DNA from 3 places in the Ectobacillus polymachus genome. Region 3 is predicted to be linked to each of the others. Evidence: predicted binding sites of a transcription regulator. Region 3 holds the regulator's gene; each other region holds the start of a gene.
The links. Region 3 encodes Rex, which represses fermentation and respiration genes when NADH is low (regulators of the CRP and FNR family bind a similar motif). Its sites were predicted from a motif close to TTGTGAAATATTTCACAA; they were not measured.

Region 1: arcA (arginine deiminase) is a predicted target of Rex. The motif match lies at 2,218-2,235, and genes of this name have one in related genera.
Region 2: ACM5BR_RS00145 (DUF1858 domain-containing protein) is a predicted target of Rex. The motif match lies at 1,485-1,502, and genes of this name have one in related genera.

The regions. Positions count from the first base shown of each region.
Region 1 covers NZ_JBLREB010000003.1:44,947-51,891, reverse strand. Annotated here, with positions in the region: gene ACM5BR_RS14290 (metallophosphoesterase family protein) at 1-28, opposite strand, end outside; gene ACM5BR_RS14285 (YhzD family protein) at 164-349, shown strand; gene ACM5BR_RS14280 (enoyl-CoA hydratase) at 495-1,283, opposite strand; gene argR (arginine repressor) at 1,547-2,002, shown strand; gene arcA (arginine deiminase) at 2,331-3,563, shown strand; gene argF (ornithine carbamoyltransferase) at 3,594-4,583, shown strand; gene arcD (arginine-ornithine antiporter) at 4,688-6,103, shown strand; gene arcC (carbamate kinase) at 6,138-6,945, shown strand, end outside.
Region 2 covers NZ_JBLREB010000001.1:20,982-27,926, reverse strand. Annotated here, with positions in the region: gene ACM5BR_RS00155 (VOC family protein) at 1-157, opposite strand, end outside; gene ACM5BR_RS00150 (hypothetical protein) at 473-1,282, shown strand; gene ACM5BR_RS00145 (DUF1858 domain-containing protein) at 1,570-1,797, shown strand; gene ACM5BR_RS00140 (DUF438 domain-containing protein) at 1,810-3,039, shown strand; gene ACM5BR_RS00135 (GNAT family N-acetyltransferase) at 3,385-3,852, shown strand; gene ACM5BR_RS00130 (RNA-guided endonuclease TnpB family protein) at 4,560-6,008, opposite strand; gene tnpA (IS200/IS605 family transposase) at 6,029-6,391, opposite strand; gene ACM5BR_RS00120 (DUF5316 family protein) at 6,858-6,945, opposite strand, start outside.
Region 3 covers NZ_JBLREB010000010.1:22,105-29,049, reverse strand. Annotated here, with positions in the region: gene ACM5BR_RS18435 (ABC-F family ATP-binding cassette domain-containing protein) at 259-2,184, opposite strand; gene ACM5BR_RS18430 (redox-sensing transcriptional repressor Rex) at 2,468-3,097, shown strand; gene ACM5BR_RS18425 (YdiK family protein) at 3,165-3,374, opposite strand; gene ACM5BR_RS18420 (CPBP family intramembrane glutamic endopeptidase) at 3,376-4,104, opposite strand; gene iscB (RNA-guided endonuclease IscB) at 4,486-5,733, shown strand; gene groES (co-chaperone GroES) at 6,038-6,322, shown strand; gene groL (chaperonin GroEL) at 6,365-6,945, shown strand, end outside.

The sequences.
Region 1 (6,945 bases), on a different contig from region 3:
CTGCATGTATAAATCGTAACCGTTCCATTGCACAACTCCCCTACCATTTCGTGTATCTTATTTTATCACGTTATTCTCGTAATTTCTTTTTGCATAAAATCCATATATATGTAAAAATAGTAGAAAGATTCTAATTATTTCAAATAGAAGGAGATAGATAGAAATGAAAACGTATACGGTAACTGCATTTGATAAAGGCGGGAATATCTTATTAAATAAGCAATTTACAGCTGCTAGTGAAATTGAGGCAAAGACACAAGGGGAACAACTTCTAATCGACAACAATATGATGGAGCTAACACATCGCTGCATCAGTTCAAGCGGGAAGTTACTATTATTTCATTCCTAATAAAGCTAGTGCCTTGGCTCTAAAGGGCAGATGTTCCTCGTCCCACAAGAGCTGTTTAGATTTATGTGGGCGAGGTTATCTGTTAGTGCGAAAATCTTCCTCCCCCTAAAGGGGGTTGCAAACTCAGTAAAGACTGGATTCCTGCCTATTTTCCTGTAAAAGATGGCGGTCGTTTTTCTAGGAAAGCACGGATTCCTTCTGCATGGTCTTTTGTCTTTCGCATGCGCATTTGTCCTTCTTTTTCAAATGCTAATACCTGTTGCAACGTAGCTTTGTGTAATTCTGTGAAAATATGCTTAGTCTGTAGCATGGTCTGCACCGGCTTTTTCAGCCAACTCCCTACTTTTTTCTTTACGGTTTCTTGGAAATCCTCCTGTGCAACCTCATCGATCATTCCAATTTGCAATGCCTCGGCTGCTGTCATTCGTTTTCCTTCCCAAATGATTTGCTTAGCTGCATTTTCTCCTACTCGTTGCTTGAGAAAGAAATGTCCACCTCCATCTGGAATCAATCCAATGCCAATAAAATTCATCGCAATGAGTGATGAAGCATCTGCAAGGACATAATCAGCAGCTAACGCTAAACTAAGCCCGAGTCCAGCCGTCGGTCCATGTATAGCTGCAAGGACAAGCTTTGGCATCGTATATAAGGTTAACACTAACTCAGAAATTTGATTTATAATCGGATCAAATTTACTTTCATCAAGTTCAGCGAGCATTGATTTAATATCTCCGCCCGCTGAAAATCCTCGGCCCATCCCGCAAAGAACCACAACATCAGCATTGCTATTAGCAACAACTTGAAATACACGAAGAAGCTCCTTTATGGTCGGCACATCTAACGCATTTAGTACATTCGGACGATTTAGCATAATAGTTACCATTCTACCTTCATAGGTAACAACAACATTTTCTGTACTTTCCGATATATTCATATCCTCATCTCCCTCTATTTATAGCTTTCTATACAATTTAAGGAAGAAATTAAAAAATCCTTCTTTTATATTCCCTTATGTTCCTATTCCCTTTTGTCACGAAAAATGATTGATATAGGCATACTAATTTTTTTAGCATAATTTAATAAACGGAATACCAGTTGTAAAACTATGAACGTTTCCGCAACATTCAGCTTTATCCCGTTTCGTTAAAAATTATATCAAGATATAATAACAATAGAATATTAGAAAGGGTGTCTTTTATGAAGAAAGAGAAAAGACAACAGCTAATTAAACAATTGGTAAAAGAGAATGAAATAGGTACACAAGAGAGATTAGTAGAGTTATTAAAGAGTCATGGTGTATTAGTTACACAAGCGACTATTTCTCGAGATATTCGGGAATTACATTTAACAAAGGTAACCTCTCCTTCAGGAGTAACCATTTATACAATTTTCACAGAAAATAGTCCGAATGTTAATATGCAATTAAAGAAAAAATTAAAAGAAATCGTTGTAAAGATTGATTACGTTGATCGATTTACTATTATTAAAACTGCGCCTGGTAATGCTCATGTTATTGGTGCTTTATTAGATTCTTTAGACTGGAAAGAAAAAATAGGGAGTGTTTGTGGAAATAATACATGTCTTGTCATTGCTCCATCCAAAGCAGATAGCGAAATTATAAAAGAAAGATTAAAATTGATTTGTAAAGTTTAACTGGTTTTAATGGGATAGCCTGCGGCTATCCCTTTTTTTCGTTTCTCCCCATCAACCGTATAAGAAGTTTTCCCTTCTGCAATCTTTAATGAAAATTTTTTATACAAAATGATAGCTATCATGCACGAAATATGCACCATACATAGCAAATTATTGATTTCCTGAATTAGAATAGCTTATAAAAATACGCTTACCTATACTTTTTAAAAATCAACTTGTGAAATATTTCACTTATAAATGTCAACGCTTTCACATAAGTGCACATACATACGGGTTATTATGTACTTGTAAGAGATAAAGAAAGAACATTTAAAAGGGGGTACTACTCATGAAGCATCCGATACACATTACATCAGAAATTGGAGAATTACAGACGGTTTTACTAAAACGTCCTGGTAAAGAAATTGAAAATCTAACACCAGAGTATTTACAACAATTATTATTTGACGATATCCCATTCTTGCCAACTATGCAAAAGGAACATGACTATTTTGCAAACACTTTGCGAAATAGAGGGGTTGAAGTCCTATATTTAGAGAAATTAATGGCCGAAGCATTAGTTAACAAAGAACTTCGAGAAGAATTTGTTGATCGTATTTTAAAAGAAGGACAAGCAGATGTAAATGTTGCACATCAATCTTTAAAAGAATATTTACTTTCCTTTTCAAATGAAGAAATGATTCAAAAAATTATGAGTGGCGTGCGTAAGAGTGAAATTGAAACGCATAAGAAAGCACATCTTTACGAATTAATGGAGGAACATTATCCATTTTACTTAGATCCAATGCCAAATTTATATTTTACACGTGATCCAGCAGCATCAATGGGGAATGGCTTAACGATTAATAAAATGAGAGAGCCTGCACGAAGACGTGAATCTTTGTTTATGGAATATATTATTAAGCATCATCCACGATTTGCTACTCACAATATACCGGTTTGGTTAAATCGTGATTATAAGTTTCCAATTGAAGGCGGCGACGAACTTATCTTAAATGAAGAAACGATTGCGATTGGAGTATCTTCTCGAACTTCAGCTAAAGCCATTGAACGTTTAGCAAAAGAGTTATTTAGTCGTCAAGATAAAATTAAAAAAGTACTAGCAATAGAGATTCCAAAATGTCGTGCGTTTATGCACCTCGATACAGTATTTACAATGGTTGATTATGATAAATTTACCATTCATCCAACCATTCAAAGTCCAAAGGGAGATATGAATATTTATATTCTAGAAAAAGGACAGGATAAAGAGACTCTAAACATTACACACCGTACATCTTTAACCGAAGCTCTAAAAGAAGTATTAGGCTTAAGTGAATTAGTTCTCATTCCTTGCGGTGGAGGAGATATTATTGCTTCTGCTCGTGAACAATGGAACGATGGATCCAATACATTAGCCATTGCACCAGGAGTAGTTGTTACATATGATCGCAATTATGTTTCAAATGCTTTGTTAAGAGAAAATGGTATCGAGGTTATCGAAGTAATAAGTGCGGAATTGTCTCGCGGTCGTGGGGGTCCACGTTGTATGAGTATGCCAATTGTTCGTAAAGATATTTAGGAAGAATAATAGAGAAAGTAGGGATACATGATGTTAATGACAAAACCAAACTTAAAAGGTAAAAGTTTTCTTGCAGAAAAAGATTTTACAGAAGAAGAGTTATTATATTTTCTTGATTTAGCAGCAGAATTAAAAGAAAAAAAGAAAAATGGTATTCCACATCGTTATTTAGAGGGTAAAAATGTTGCACTTTTATTTGAAAAAACTTCAACTCGTACTCGTTGTGCATTTACAGTAGCGTGTACAGATTTAGGTGCACATCCTGAATATCTAGGTAAAAATGATATTCAGCTTGGAAAGAAAGAATCTGTAGAAGACACAGCGAAAGTTTTAGGACGTATGTTTGACGGCATTGAATTCCGTGGATTTGCACATTCAACAGTCGATTCTCTAGCAAAAAATTCAGGTGTACCTGTATGGAATGGCTTAACAGATCTTTGGCACCCAACACAAACTCTTGCAGATTTGTTAACAATAAAAGAACATGTAGGAAAGTTAAAAAATGTTAAGTTGGTTTACGTTGGAGATGGACGTAACAATGTAGCAAATAGCTTGTTAGTTGGTGGATCTATTGTAGGAATGGACGTACGGATTTGTACACCAGAATCATTATTCCCTGCCCAGGAAGTAATTGATTTAGCTAAAAAATATAATGACAATGTCATGATAACAAGCGATGTGAAAGAAGCTGTTGCAGGTGCAGATGTCATTTACACAGATGTGTGGGTATCAATGGGAGAAGAAGATAAATTTGCTGAACGTATTGCACTTCTTACACCATATCAAGTAAATATGAAAATGATTGAAAATACTGGAAATAAAGATGTGATTTTCTTACATTGTTTACCTGCCTTTCATGATATAGAAACAAAATACGGACAAGATGTATATGAAAAATATGGATTGAAAGAAATGGAAGTAACTGATGAAGTATTCCGCAGTAAACATGCGAAGGTATTTGATCAAGCTGAAAATAGAATGCATACAATTAAAGCTGTAATGGCGGCTACTTTGGGATAATGCAATAAATAAAGAAGGAGGAGACTCCTCCTTCTTTATCCTTCTTTAATATAATGATTCTCTACTGTCATTTATTCCTATCTAATATAAGAGTGGTGAGTGAAATGGGTCAAGAAAAGAAGTTAGGACTATTAACTTTAACAGGTCTTGTTGTAGGTTCCATGATTGGCGGCGGTGCATTTAACTTAGCAAGTGATATGGCACAAGGTGCAGGTGCAGGTGCCATTATTATTGGCTGGATTATAACGGGTATTGGAATGATTGCTCTTGGATTATCATTCCAAAACTTAACAAATAAAAGACCAGATTTAGATGGCGGAATTTTCAGTTATGCAAAAGCTGGATTTGGTAATTTTATGGGCTTTAATAGTGCATGGGGATACTGGTTATCTGCTTGGCTTGGAAATATTGCCTACTGTACATTATTATTCGCATCAATCGGTTATTTTTTTCCGACTTTTGAAGGCGGCCAAAACGTAGCCTCGATTATTGGAGCAAGTATATTACTCTGGTGTGTTCATATGTTGATTTTACGCGGCGTACAATCAGCAGCGCTTGTAAATTTAGTGACAACAATAGCGAAATTAGTTCCTGTTTTTGTATTTATTGTTGTAGGGATATGTGCTTTTCACATGAATATTTTCTTAGATGGATTCTGGGGACAAGGAGCTTCTTTTTCTTGGGCAGATGTAGGAAGCCAAGTTAAGAATACAATGCTAGTAACTCTTTGGGTATTTATTGGCATTGAAGGAGCTGTAGTCTTATCCAGTCGTGCAAAAAATCGAAGTGATATTGGGAAGGCAACTGTTATAGGATTACTTGGGACTCTCATTATTTATATTCTAATTACACTATTATCTTTAGGGATTATGCATCAGGCTGATGTAGCAAATTTGAAACATCCATCAATGGCATATTTATTTGAAAGTGTTGTTGGAAAATGGGGAGCTATATTTATTAATATAGGCTTAATTATTTCTGTATTAGGTGCTTGGTTAGGTTGGACGCTCTTAGCTTCTGAAATTCCTTATTTGGCTGCAAAAGATGGTGTATTTCCAAAATGGTTTGCAAAAGAAAATAAAAACAAAGCTCCTGTCAATTCATTATGGTTAACAAATGGTTTGATTCAAATATTCTTGTTGACATTTCTTATTTCAGATCAAGCATATCATTTTGCTTATTCTCTTGCTTCCTCTGCAATCTTGATTCCTTATGCTTTCTCAGCATTTTATCAATTTAAGCATAGTATACAGTCGACAGAAATAGATCGAACAAAGAATATTATAATTGGTTTAATTGCTAGTATATACGGGGTTTGGCTAGTTTATGCAGCTGGTTTAGATTATTTGTTAATGACCATGACACTATATGCGCCAGGAATTTTTATCTTTTATTATGTTCAAAAGCAAACAAAGTCAAAGAAAATATTTACTCGAGTTGAGCTTATTTCCGCGATAGTTATTGGAGTTTTAGCAGTATACGCAGTTTATGAAATGGTTATAGGCAAGATAACCTTTTAACAAGTCTCATAAAAATGAATCGGAGGGTTGAAAGATGAAAAGAAAAAAAGTCGTCATTGCATTAGGAGGAAACGCAATACAAACTGGAAATGGAAAGGCAACTGCACAAGCACAACAGGAAGCGCTAGATAGAACAGCAGAACAACTAGTTAAGCTTGTCGAAACAAATAATATAGATATTGTCATTGCGCATGGAAACGGTCCACAAGTTGGTAATATTTTACTGCAACAAAAAGCAGCGGAAACGGAAAAAACTCCTGCAATGCCATTAGATACTTGCGGTGCAATGAGTCAAGGAATGATTGGATATTGGATGGAGAATGCAATTGAAAATGCTTTGATAAAGCGGAATATACACAAAGATGTAGTATCAGTTATCACTCGGGTTGTAGTAGATGAAAAGGATGAAGCGTTCCAAAATCCAACAAAACCGATTGGTCCCTTCTATACGGAAGAAGAAGCACGAGAATTAATGGAAACAACAAAAGCGACATTTAAAGAAGATGCAGGGCGTGGATGGCGTCGTGTGGTCCCTTCGCCAATACCAGTAAGTATTCATGAATATAAAATAATTAATTCATTAGTAGAGGATGGCGATATTGTCATTGCTGTTGGAGGAGGAGGTATTCCAGTTATTGAATCTAAGGATGGATTAAAGGGAACCGAGGCTGTTATTGATAAAGATTTTGCTGCGCAAAAATTAGCTGAATTAGTAAATGCCGACATTCTCGTTATTTTAACTGCAGTTGAAAATGTGTATGTAAATTTCAATACACCTAATCAAAAGAAATTAGAAAATGTTACAGTAGATGAACTAGAACAATATATTCTCGACAACCAAT
Region 2 (6,945 bases), on a different contig from region 3:
CGAATGTAAACCACACCCCGCCCCGTTTCTTTAAATCTTTCGGCTTTTCAATTTCATCCCACCCTAAAATGCCCTTAAAAAAGTTTCTTGCAGTTTCTTCACTACCTAATGGAGCGGCTAGCTGAATATGGTCAATGGTTTTAAAAATAAACGACACTTTACATCCTTCCCTTCTGCTTTTATACCGTTTTTACTTTTCTACTATCAATTTTATGTCAATTTAAGGAATAAGAAAATGTTATGTTTGTTATTTATTTACATAAGTAAATCTTATGAAAGACTCACAAGTGGTAGTTAATTCATAAGAGCGATTAATTTTTTTGTCTGAAAAAGCTGCAATTTTATGAAAACAGCAGTTATTTATGTATTTCTTAAGAACGGCTATATAAATAGATTTTTAGCATTACACATAAAGTTTTATATATTTCCTCAAACTAACGTAAAGAATGAAACAAAAAAGTGAGGTTATAAAATGAAAACTTTATGTAAAGGCATTGTTACAGGCGGAATAGCAATCACACTGTTCATTGGAGGTACCTGTTTAACTCCATCTATAAAAACTGTATCTGCTGCTGTTCATGAAAATAGTCAAGTTGAACAAGAAGCACGTCAAGCTGCAGTTCATTTCTTCTCTGCTCAGAAATCAGGCAATGTTGAACAAATGATAAAATATTCTACATATGTACATGATATATCAAACCTAAACGAGTTCTATGCAAGGATAATTAAGCATCACCCTTTGCTCCAAGCTTCCATTACTCATGCAAAAGTAGTCAATGATTCACTTGTTATTCTTTCTACTGAGATGCGCTTTAAAGATAGAATTATGATTAGCACAACTCCTGTATATAAAGAAAATAATCAATGGAAAATAGTAAGAGGAATTCCACCACAAGGTTATACACAGACCAGTACCTTAAATAAAGCAACTACATCAGAACATGAGGCTCAAGAAGCTGTTAACAGTTGTATTGAAGCCTTAAAATCGGACAGAATAGACGACTTATTAACACATCTGTATATTGTTTCTCCCACTAGTAAGGAACAAGTCAAGCAACATTTCCAACGTTTAAGCAAGCATCCTACAAAAATGGAGCTCAAGCAGTTAACCGTTATTGGAAAGAATTTGGCTTTGGTTACACTTGAACAGGATTTTGGATCTTATAAGATTTCCGGAACGATTCCTATGTTGAGGGAATCTAACCAATGGAAATTGGTATTCGGTCAACAATTAACTAGTGATTCTATTCCTGTAGGTACAGACATACAAGAAATCAAATAAAGTGAAACTTCCTAAAAGTAAGGACGTATCATCAGTTATCTCCCACCCATTTTCTTCGTTTTCTCAGAATCTTGAGTGGGAGTCTTATATTCTTCAAAAAATTCTATCCCCCACTATTATTGTGACAATTGCAAGTTTAGGCTCACTTCAATTTTTAGTTACTCCTTGAGAAACTCCATTAAATCATCTTAAAAAACCAAATATGTGATTCATCTCACAATCTAATTCCTATCTATATGTTACATTGTGATTGAGAATTACTATCACTTATTTTTGAGGTAAGAATGATGACAAAGTCGATTAATTTTCATCTAACTGTTTACGAATTAACTACCCAGTTTCCTGAAATGATCCCTATATTAAAAGATTTAGGCTTTGAAAATATAATAAAACCCGGCATGCTGCAAACAGCTGGCCGTGTCATGACGATTCCAAATGGATGCCGAATGAAAGGAATCTCATTCGATATTGTGAAAGAAACCTTAAAAAACAATGGATTTACCATTAACGAGTAAAGGAGAATCTTTATGAGTGAAATCATTAATAACCGTGAACAAGAAAGTATCAATAAATCCGAACGACAAGCAATCTTAAAAAGAATCATTAAAGATCTTCATAATGGAAAAAGCGTGGAAGAAGTAAAATCTCAATTTGAAGAAGCAGTTGGAAATATTACCGTCGCAGAAATCTCTCAACTCGAACAGGCACTTATGGAAGAAGAAGGAATTCCAGTGGAAGAAGTACAACATCTATGCTCCGTGCATACGGCTGTTTTTAAGGGTTCCATTGAAGAAATTCACCGATCTGATAATCCAGAGGATCAGCCTGGGCATCCGGTTCATACATTTAAAATGGAAAATAAAGAAGTCGATATGCTTGTTAACTTCAAACTTCAGCTTCACTATGAACGTTTTGAAAAAGAAGATAGTGAAGTAAATAGATATAAATTAATAGCAGATTTAAATTTGTTACTAGATATTGATAAACATTACAGTCGGAAAGAAAATCTACTATTCCCTTATTTAGAGAAATACGGTATTTTCGGTCCAACACAAGTAATGTGGGGAGTTGACGACAGAATTCGCGAATCTATTAAACAAGCGAAACAACAATTAATGAAATATAGCGGAGATAAGAAGACAGTCCTAGATAGCATCTATTTCGTTATCCGTGAAGTAAGCGAAATGATTTTTAAAGAGGAAAACATTTTATTTCCAATGGCTCTTCAAACCCTTACAGAGGATGAATGGATGAAAATCGCTCATGAAAGTGATGAAATCGGCTATTGCTTAACAAGTCCTACAACTATATGGGTACCTGAAAGAAAAGCAATACAAGCAGAAGCAATATCTGAAGGAATGATTCGTTTCGAAACCGGTATCCTGTCTTTAAAACAATTAGAACTGATGTTAAACCACTTACCTGTAGATATTACATTCATTGATAATAATGATGTTGTGCGTTACTTCTCTCACGGAAAGGAACGCATCTTTGCCCGCACAAAAGCAGTGATCGGCAGAACAGTCCAAAACTGCCATCCTCCTAAAAGTGTTCATGTCGTTGAAAAGCTCTTGGAAGACTTCAAGTCAGGTACAAAAGATTGTGAAGATTTCTGGATAAAATTCCAAGATAAATATGTATACATTCGCTATTTCGCAGTACGGAATGAAAGCGGCGAATATATGGGTACTCTTGAGTTCACGCAAAATATTAACCCAATTCAAGAAATTCAAGGGGAAAAACGCATTCTTTCATAATTACAATATAATGTTAAAAATTGTATTAAAGCTATGCCCCACCTACGCTTAGAGGTGGGGTGTAGCTAATAATTCTTCCAATTGCCAAGTATACATATCCGTTTCAGATTCACTTGTTCTCAAAATTAACAAAGTAATCATCATATATCATAATTTTATTAATGTGCGTGCCTTTGGAGCAACTAGCTGAATATGATCAATTACTTTAAAAATATGGATTTGTTAAAGTAAATGCTTGATTTTCGATTAACTTAACTGTCCTCACTGTACAATACTACCAGCTAACATCTCATTGTATAAAAATTTAGAATATTGTATATTTATCATAAAAGGAGGCGCTTATGTATGGAAATTAAATTTGCAGAAGTATCGGATGCTCCATTAATTCACGATTTAATGATTCAGGCATTTATGGAATATAAAGATGAAGTGCCACCATCAAGTGCTTTAGAGGAAACGGTTCAATCAATAGCAATCGCTTTAAAGAATGGTGAGCAGGGCTTAATTGGCTATGTTGAACATGAGCCAGTAGGAATGGTTCGTTTTCAAGTAAAAGAAAATGGTCTTTATTTTTATAGACTATCAGTTATTCCTGAAAAACAGGGTCAAGGTATTGCGAAAAAAATATTAAAGTCCTTAGAAGAATATGCAAACAATAAAGAAATTTCTTCGTTACTATGTAAAGTTCGTATGACTGTGCCTAAAAATATTCATTTATATCGTTCCATAGGATATAGCATTTATAATGAGGAAGTTGTACATAAACCAAACGGTATCAATATAAACGTTGTCTCTATGCAGAAACAGCTTTAATTCTTAAACTAGTTGGGGAAATTAAGTTATTCCCCACCCATTTTCTTTGTTTTCTCAGAATCTTGAGGTGGGAGTCTTATATAGCTTTATCAAATTACTACATGAGACACTTTACATTTTATAAAACCATTTCATTGGCAATAAAAATGTCCATGGTATGGTGACAATTGCAATCGTAAGCGCAACCTTAAACCTCATTTTTGTCTCTTCAATGATCGCCTTAAAAGTAATTTTATAATTAAAAATAAAAATAAAGGTTGATGCTAGTATCATCGAGATTAAAATGATGATTACTGCTAGAGGATTGCTAAATGGATCATAACATATTGCATAACTCAGTTTATTGGGTAGTTCTAGAAGACCTGCCCCTATTAGATATAAAAACGCCGCCCCAATTATATCTGCTAAAAATCCAAATAACCATACTTTTAAAATACTTTCCTTGTAAAATGTTTTTAAACTAGTGTTAGATAGTTTGAATAGAAAAAAGCAAGCTAGTACTACTAGTGAATCAATACTGAACCTCTCATGACTAAAGTCACGAGGTTCTAAGGTACATTCATTCAGCCTTCGTCTGAATGACCGAAAACGAGTTTTCGGCTAACATCAGCCACTCAGCTGTTTCCCTTAGACTTTCATGGGCAAGGCAACTTTTGCTGCCATTAGCGCCCTGTTGGCTCGGTTCAAAACCCTTTTATATTGAAGTTTTACAAGCCGATACTACGTAATTGTTTTTTGTTCAAATGTTTGATTCGTTCCATTTCCTGTTCGTGTTTTTCAAAGAAGTGATCCCAAGTTTTATTTGCTCGTCCAACATCGATTTCACGTAGGTTATCTTTTGTATTCATAATCAGGAAGGCACTATACAAATCTCGCTGAACATTACATTGTTCGAAGTGGTTCCAACGTTCCCAGAGTTTTTTCTTTACGTAAGTTTGTGTGAAGTGTTCAAATTGACTGGCTTTTACTTTAGCGGTGTCAATCCGCTTTAGGGATAAGCCGAAATAGTTTAGTTTGTTGTCGATAATCGTAAGTAGCATCGATGGCGCACGATTCGCTAATGACTTTCCAAAACGTTTTTTACGTTTGAATCGTCCAGTCTTTTCACTACCCTCTGTTTTCTTTGTTTTTGCTTGAAGTCCTTTGAAATTCATTGTTTCCACTCGAATATCTAAACCTAACGAGAGAATATGGTTTGCTAGAATGTTGTGCGCAAGTCTTCTCTTATCAGCTACCTTTCGGCTCATTTCCGCTACTTCTTTTCGAGCTTTTTTGTAATTTTCACTTTGCATCCATTTCTCTCGATTTGATTTATTGATTGTGCCATCTTCCTTATATTTGTTAGGGTTATTCGCTCTACGCCTACGATCTAATTTACGCTGTAAGATGCGTTTTTTGTGTTCGCGGGTGGACAAACCCTCCGCCAACTCGAGTAGCTTCACTTCCTTTTCAGAAGCAATGGCGAGTGTGGATGTACCAATATCTAATCCAACGCGAGCGCTTTCATCTTTGGAATAATTCTGATTGTGTTTCTTTGGCGGAAAACCTTCTAACGCAAATTGAACGTAGTAACGATTTTTACCACGAATCACTTTCTTTACAAGTCGGCAATATTTCATTTTATCTTGAAGGGCAATATGTGCGTACTCATCATGATCTTTAAGAATGACAGGCAGGATAAGCCCTAGCCATTCTATGCGTTTGGTTTCGGGGAAGTACCGAAATCCTGTCTTGTTTGTCTTTTCTTCTAACGAAAAGAATTGACCTACTGAACAAAACCGTACCTTCTTTCCGTTCCCATACAGGACTTTCTCAACTGCTCGAAACGCACGTTCAGCGATATTCTGGGCCATTTGGGAACCAATGTTTTGCTTAAACTTACGCCCCATTTCTTGCACGTACATATTTAAGTCGAATTTACGAAAGCCGTATTGTTCTTTCCATTGATCTAGAAGTTGATTGCGTTCTTTCCCTTTCGGCATACGAACCACTTCCCAATACCTAGGATTGCGTATCATGTATTTATACCTACGCCATGCTTCACCTAGACAGGCGTTGTAGATATTCCGCCCAATGTTTAGGCGTTTTTCTAAAATGTGTTCTTGCCATGTTTCAACTTTTAAAGGCAAAGGCATCACGTATGTTGGCGTTGCCACCCTAGGTTCAGCCCCTTTCGCTATTTCTTTTGTTGATTACGAAGGTACTGGCGTATCTGTTGTTCTGTATTTTCACTTACGGTTGCGACAAAGTAACTAGGATTCCACAAATGGCCACCCCACAGTTTCTTTTTTAAGCTCGGAAACTCTTTAAATAGCAATCTTGCAGAGACGCCTTTTACTGTTTTGATCATGGTTAGAATGGAATGTTGGGGAGTGCATTCGATAAGAAGATGAATAGAATCGCAATCGGTTTCGATTTCTGAAATTGTAAAACCATTATCTGTTGCGATTTGGTGCAGCATCTCTTTTAATCTTGCATCTATATCACCAATTAACACCTCATGGCGATCCTTTACGCACCATACAAGATGATACTGAATGGAGTATACCTATCCTCTGCCATGCTTTACTTCTGCCATATGTTCCACCTTATATTTATAATAACATATGTCAAAAGATTTATGGAAAATATTGTCATTGTATTAGTGCTTTTTGTACATTTCCAGCTAAGCATATGTCGGATAGTTAACGTGGCATAAGCCACGCCCTATCCGAAGCCGATTCATCTCATGACTAAAGTCACGAGTGTTCTCGGCTATTTTATAAAATTCCCGATAAGCGTGAAGAGAATTATTGGCGGAACAAACAGAAGCATCCATATTGGGAAAACAATATTATATAATTTTATATCTTTCATTTTTTTACTCCTTCTATTTGAATTTCAAATTTTCTTTTTCCATATATACCAAATTATTCTTAGTGTTATTTGTCAATGATGCATACTTTAAAGAAAAGAAAAAAGCAAGGCATAGCCTTGCTCGATGTCATCTTTTACCTAGTTCTTATTTACCACGATATTAAATAAAAGATAATCGTTACAATCAAAAACACGACACCAAGTAAACCACTCCAAAGACTCAATTTTTCTCGAAAA
Region 3 (6,945 bases):
TCCACAGTTTGAATTATGATTTGTGAATAAAGTAGTGAAAAACTTGTGATTAACTGCTGTGTATTTGTGTATATGTTTGTGGATAACTGTGGGTAAGCCTGTGCTTAATGTGTATAACTTAGTATGGATCGCAGAATATCAACATACATATGTGTATATACCTGTGGATAGTGTGTAAAAAAGAGGAGAAGCTCTCGCATCTACTCTTTTTCGTTAGTTTTTATATTCATATATCCACAGGTGGATACATTTCGCTCATTAGCTTTGTAATTCTTCCCATTCTTCCATAAGTGATTCAAGCTTGGATTCTGCAGTTTCTTTTTCCTTATGGATGCTTTGCACCTTTTCATAGTCCTGGAACACTTCAGGTAAGCAAAGCTCCTCTTCAAATGCTGCAATCTGTTCCTCTAACTGCATAATGCTTTCTTCTATTTCCTCAAGCTTTCGCGTGAGCTTGCGATTTTGTTTTTTTCGCTCTTTATCCTCTTCATAGTTCCGTTTTTCAGCTGCTATATTAGGGGTAGGTATTTGTTTCGTTTCCTCCTCTTTCAGCTGAGCAATTTCAAGCGTTTCCGCTTTTTTCTCTATATAGTAATCATAGTCACCAAGATACTCTATTGTCCCATCCTTGGATAACTCAATAACCTTTGATGCAACTCTATTAATAAAATATCGGTCATGGGAGACGAATAAAATGGTTCCAGGGAAATCAATCAAGGCATTTTCGAGTATTTCTTTGCTATTTATATCTAAGTGGTTAGTAGGCTCGTCTAAAATTAATACATTGCATTTTTGCATCATCAGTTTTGCAAGGGCTAGACGCGCCTTCTCACCACCGCTTAAGGAAGAGACAATTTTTAACACATCATCCCCAGAGAATAGGAAATTTCCGAGTACGGTACGTATTTCCTTTTCAGGCTGTAAGGGGTACTCATCCCAAAGCTCGTCTAATACACGTTTGGAGGAGGTTAAAATGGCCTGCTGTTGATCGTAATAGCCAATCGTAACGTTAGAACCAAATGAAATGGTACCTTGAAGCACATCTAATTGATTTACCATCGTCTTTAATAAAGTTGATTTGCCGATTCCATTTGGACCGACGAGTGCAATGCTGTCACCGCGAGTAATATACATATTCACATGTTCGATGATAGGAGTTCCCTTGTATCCGACAGCAGCATCTTTTACATGGAGTACATCGTTACCGCTTTGGCGTTCGATTTCAAAATGAAAGGAGGCTGATTTATCATCATCAAGTGGTTTGGTCATAAGCTCCATACGCTCTAATTGCTTACGACGGCTTTGTGCACGCTTCGTTGTCGATGCTCTTGCGATATTACGCTGAACAAAATCCTGCAGCTTGGCTACTTCATCCTGCTGCTTTTCATATCGCTTCATTTCTTGCTCATACCAATCTGCTTTTCTTTCTAGATATTTACTGTAGTTCCCTGTGAAACGTTTGCTATGCGTATTAGATATTTCATATACCTGCGTCACAATACGATCTAAAAAGTAGCGGTCATGGGAAACAATTAGAATGGCGCCAGAGTAGCCTTGTAAATATTGTTCTAGCCATGTAAGGGTTTCAATGTCTAGATGGTTCGTAGGTTCATCTAGAATCAGTAGATCAGGTTTGGTTAGTAACAGTTTTCCTAATGCGAGTCGTGTTTTCTGGCCGCCGCTTAGCATAGAAATTTGCATGGTATGTGTTTCTACAGGAAATCCTAAGCCAGTGAGTACAGAACGAATATCTGCTTCATATTGATATCCACCTAGATCGCTAAAGAGCTGCTGAAGACGATCATATTCTCCTAGAAGCTTTTCATACTGTTCCGGATTGGTAAATATCTCTTCCTTGCCCATTTCCTGTTCCATCTTGCGCAGCTCGTTCTCCATGTCTTGTAGCTTGCGAAAGACTGTGAGCATCTCTTCACCAATTGTTAAGGAAGTTTCTAAGCCCGTATTTTGTGCTAGATAACCAATGGATACGTCTTTAGGCTTAATAATCTCCCCTGCTTCATAAGACATTTCCCCTGCAATAATTTTTAGTAACGTTGATTTTCCGGCTCCGTTACGTCCAACAAGTGCAACACGATCGCGTGTTTGGACTTCTAATTTTATATTGGATAAAATGACATCCGCTCCAAAAAGCTTCGTCAATCCATTTACTTGTAATAAAATCAATGTGTTTCACCTCAAATTAGTTTGTCTACTATATAATTATAAAAAACTAATGTTTTTCAACATCATGTAAAATGTTGTATAGTTTATTTAGGAGAATCTATCTCTATTATACAAGGAAAGCTTTACACCAATAAACTTTCAACTTATATTCTGTGTGTAAAAGGTGAATTTTTCTAGGTTGGAGGTTTTCCTATTAGATGTGAAGCCAACCATTATTATACGTTCACATGCCTTATATAGCCGTCACAGCATGATAAACAAAAATAGGAGAGAGGGGGATATGATGGATCAGCCTAAAATTCCGCAGGCAACTGCGAAACGACTGCCTTTGTATTATCGTTTTATTAAAAACCTATCGCTCTCAGGAAAGCAACGGGTTTCCTCAGCCGAGCTTAGCGAAGCGGTAAAAGTTGATTCTGCTACGATTCGCAGAGATTTTTCTTACTTCGGTGCATTAGGTAAAAAAGGGTACGGTTACAATGTAAACTATCTATTATCATTTTTCAGCCAAACACTTGACCAAGATGATTTAACTCAAGTAGCGTTAATTGGAGTTGGAAATTTAGGAACCGCTTTCTTAAATTACAATTTCTTGAAAAATAATAACACGAAAATTGCAATGGCTTTTGACGTAGATGAGAAGAAAGTTGGAACCATTATTGGAGAAGTGCCTGTCTATCATTTAGATGACCTAGAACAAAGAATGACAGAGGATGTTAAAGTAGCCATTTTAACGGTACCTGCAACGGTTGCACAGTCTGTTGCTGATCGATTATCAAAAACGAGCATAGAAGGAATTCTAAATTTTACACCTGCCCGCATCAACGTACAGGATCATATTCGCATTCATCATATTGATTTATCCGTTGAACTTCAGACGCTCGTTTATTTTCTAAAGCATTATCCGAAATAATAAGTTTTACATAATAATAAGGAAATATAAAATGGACCGCATAGCGGTCCATTTTTTGTAAGAGTCTTTACTTTTTTTGCTTCGGATTTCTCGTCGCCTGCCACTTTAGAAAAATTAGGCGAATGGCAAGACCAAAATCAAAGGTAGCCATAATGATTAGTAATAGTGTGTATACATTCCATATTGTCGTTTCTACGCTTGTTATCGCTAAATAGGTAAAAATGCCGCCGAACAGAAGGTAGATTATCGCCATAAATATATTAGAATTTCTAAGCATCTCAAAAGCCTCCAATAATTGTGTGCAAGGTTTCGGCCTGCTTCATCATTTTATCTAAGTAATCGTGTAGTCCAATGTTGATAAGAATAACAATGGTATTCATCATAACATGGGCGAAGATAGGAACAATAATTCGTCTCGTGTGTATGTATAAAAAGGAAAATACGAAACCCATGGATGTATAAACCAATAGGTGGCTAAAGTCGAAATGAACCGTTGCAAATATGAGTGAGCTGATAATGGCAGCCACAAAAAAATGAAAGTGCTTATAAAGGGAACCAAATAAAATTTTTCGAAATACGATTTCTTCCATAATCGGTCCGAAAATGGATGTAACGAGAATGAACAAAGGGCTAACCTTGGCAATATCTACGAGCCGCTGTGTATTTTCTGAACCAGGATTAATGCCAAATATTCGCATTTCGATATTTGCTGCAATGGTTTGTGCAAATAGAGCAAGGAAAATACCTGCAAACATCCATAGGATTGTGTAACCGATTCCCATCTTATTGCGGGCAAGCGGATCATCATCGTGTCGAAGTAATAGCAGGATGATGATAAGAGCTGTAACAAAGCTGATAATCGCCCAATGCGCAGAAGCCATCTCAATTTGCACACTTCTGCTATATGTATGATACCATCCAGTCCTTAATAAAAGAGGAATGCCAAGTAAACTGGAAATCTGCATAACAATATATGTAATAATAATCCACCAATACTTTTGATTCAATTTTACTTTCTCCGTTTCCGTATAAATTTACGTTAATAAAAAAGGAAATTCACGTTTTAAAGAGAAAAGAACTAATTGGGTGCTCGAAACAATGGGAGTTTCACTTTATTGTATCATACAATTGTCAACTATCCACCACTTAAACGCTATCGCGTTTTGAAGTGGGGGCTTGAAAAAGTCCTAGTTGTCTAGCCTCAGTCTTTCGTGGGCTCCGTTCGTAGGTTGCATACCCAAGAATGATTCCCTAGTTCTTGGCTCTATGGTGGCCCTGTAACAGTTCTGATTGGGAAGGAACGGTCAACCACATGCCTTCTTGCAGGAGAAGTTGCTAACACCTACAAACATTGGCGAAGGGAAACAAACTCTTAGGAGGGACAAAACATGCGTGTATTTGTCAAGAATGTAAGGGGAGAACCGCTCATGCCTTGCAGTCATCGCAAGGCGCGGCTTCTTCTCAAACAAGGAAAAGCAAACATTGTGAAGTACACACCATTTACCATTCAACTGCTATCTGCGACAGGTGAAACGGTGCAACCTGTCACAATCGGCGTGGACAGCGGCGCAAAGCATATCGGCATTGCGATTACCACGGAAGACAAAGTACTAACAAAAGGAACCATTGAGCTACGTCAGGATGTCAAAGAAAATCTCACACTAAGAGCTACATTACGCAGAAGTAGAAGACAACGAAAAACAAGATATCGCAAAGCACGTTTTCTCAATCGGAAAAAGAAAGAAGGATGGTTACCACCATCGATTCAAAGCAGAGTGGATAACCAAATTCATTGGATTGAAACATTCAAATCACTGTTACCTTCCCCAAAAGTGATTGTTGAAGTGGGAAAGTTTGATGCACAAAAGCTAAAAAATCCCGATATACAAGGAACAGAATACCAACAAGGGGATACTTTTGGCTTTTGGAATACGAGATATTATGTATTCGCAAGAGACCATTACACTTGTCAAATTTGTAAGAAAAAAGGTGGTATTTTGCATACGCATCATATCATGGAACGGTGTATAGGTGGTTCGAATAGGGCAGATAATCTTGTAACCGTGCATGATGAATGTCATCAAAAATTTCATCAAGGAAAAATCAAACACAGTTTCAAGAAACCAAAACATTATAAAGAGACTGCCTTTATGAATATATTGCGCCTCCAAATCATGAATCGTTTAGATTGTGACATGACGTATGGCAGTTACACCACACCAAAGAGAAAAGAACTTGGATTAGCCAAAACACATGCAAATGATGCCATTGCGATAACAAATCCGAAACAACTACAAGAATATGATCAAAGTCGTGAATTTCGCATCAAGCAGTTTAGAAAGAAAAAACGCTCCCTGCATGAAGCAACCGCTAGAAAAGGGAGAAAAACAAAGAATACAAGCGCAAAACGGAACAAGAAAAATACACCCTATATAGATGGAATCTATTTAGGGGATAAAGTAAAGATATTTGGACAAGTAGGATTTGTAACAGGATTTACAGGAAAAATGGGATACGTACAAGATATACATGGACAATATATACAAAATCCTTCTAAATCTTATAAGCAAGTGAAGATGTCAGATGTGAAACGTATCCACCATACGAACAATTGGCAGTTCTTACAAATTAGTTAGGCTATGCCTAACCGAAATTCATCCCACCTTATCACTGGGCTCTTGCCCGTCATGCGCTTGAAGATGGGGATGAATTTCGGAAATACGTTAAAAGAATGACGAAAAGAATGTTTTCAGTAGAAGTGGTAATACTGTTTCAGTGTAGGCTTAAATGAATGGAAGTATGTACCAAAAATTTTAGAAAATTTAAGGTTTTATACTTGCAAAAGAAAAAGAGATTCATTATTATAAAAGGTGTGTTAGCACTCGAATGCACTGAGTGCTAACAATAAAATTTACATATGAATTGAGGAGGTTATTTTTCATGCTAAAGCCATTAGGTGATCGCGTAGTAATTGAACTTGTTGAAGCAGAAGAAAAAACTGCTAGTGGTATCGTATTACCAGACTCTGCAAAAGAAAAGCCATCAGAAGGCAAGGTTAAAGCAGTTGGATCAGGTCGAGTGCTTGACAATGGTGAGCGTGTAGCTTTGGAAGTAGCTGTAGGTGATCGTATTATCTTCTCAAAATACAGTGGTACAGAAGTAAAATACGAAGGTGCAGAATACTTAATTTTACGTGAAAGTGACATTTTAGCTATTATCGGTTAATTTATACATCTTATTTTCGAAAAAATAGGGAGGTACGTAAAAATGGCAAAAGATCTTAAGTTTAGTGAAGACGCACGTCGTGCAATGCTTCGCGGAGTAGATACTCTTACAAATGCAGTGAAAGTTACGCTTGGACCAAAAGGTCGTAACGTTGTATTAGAAAAGAAATTCGGTTCTCCTCTAATTACAAACGACGGTGTGACAATTGCAAAGGAAATCGAATTAGAAGATGCATTCGAAAACATGGGTGCTAAGCTTGTTGCTGAAGTTGCTAGCAAAACAAACGATGTAGCTGGTGACGGAACAACAACTGCAACAGTTCTTGCACAAGCGATGATTCGTGAAGGCTTAAAGAACGTTACAGCTGGCGCAAACCCTATGGGCATTCGCAAAGGGATTGAAAAAGCAGTTGCAACTGCAATTGAAGAATTAAAAGTAATCTCTAAACCAATCGAAGGCAAAGCTTCTATCGCACAAGTAGCAGCTATTTCTTCTGCTGATGCAGAAGTAGGTGAATTGATTGCCGAAGCTATGGAACGCGTAGGAAACGACGGCGTTATCACACTTGAAGAATCTAAAGGCTTTACAACTGAGCTTGATGTAGTGGAAGGTATGCAATTCGA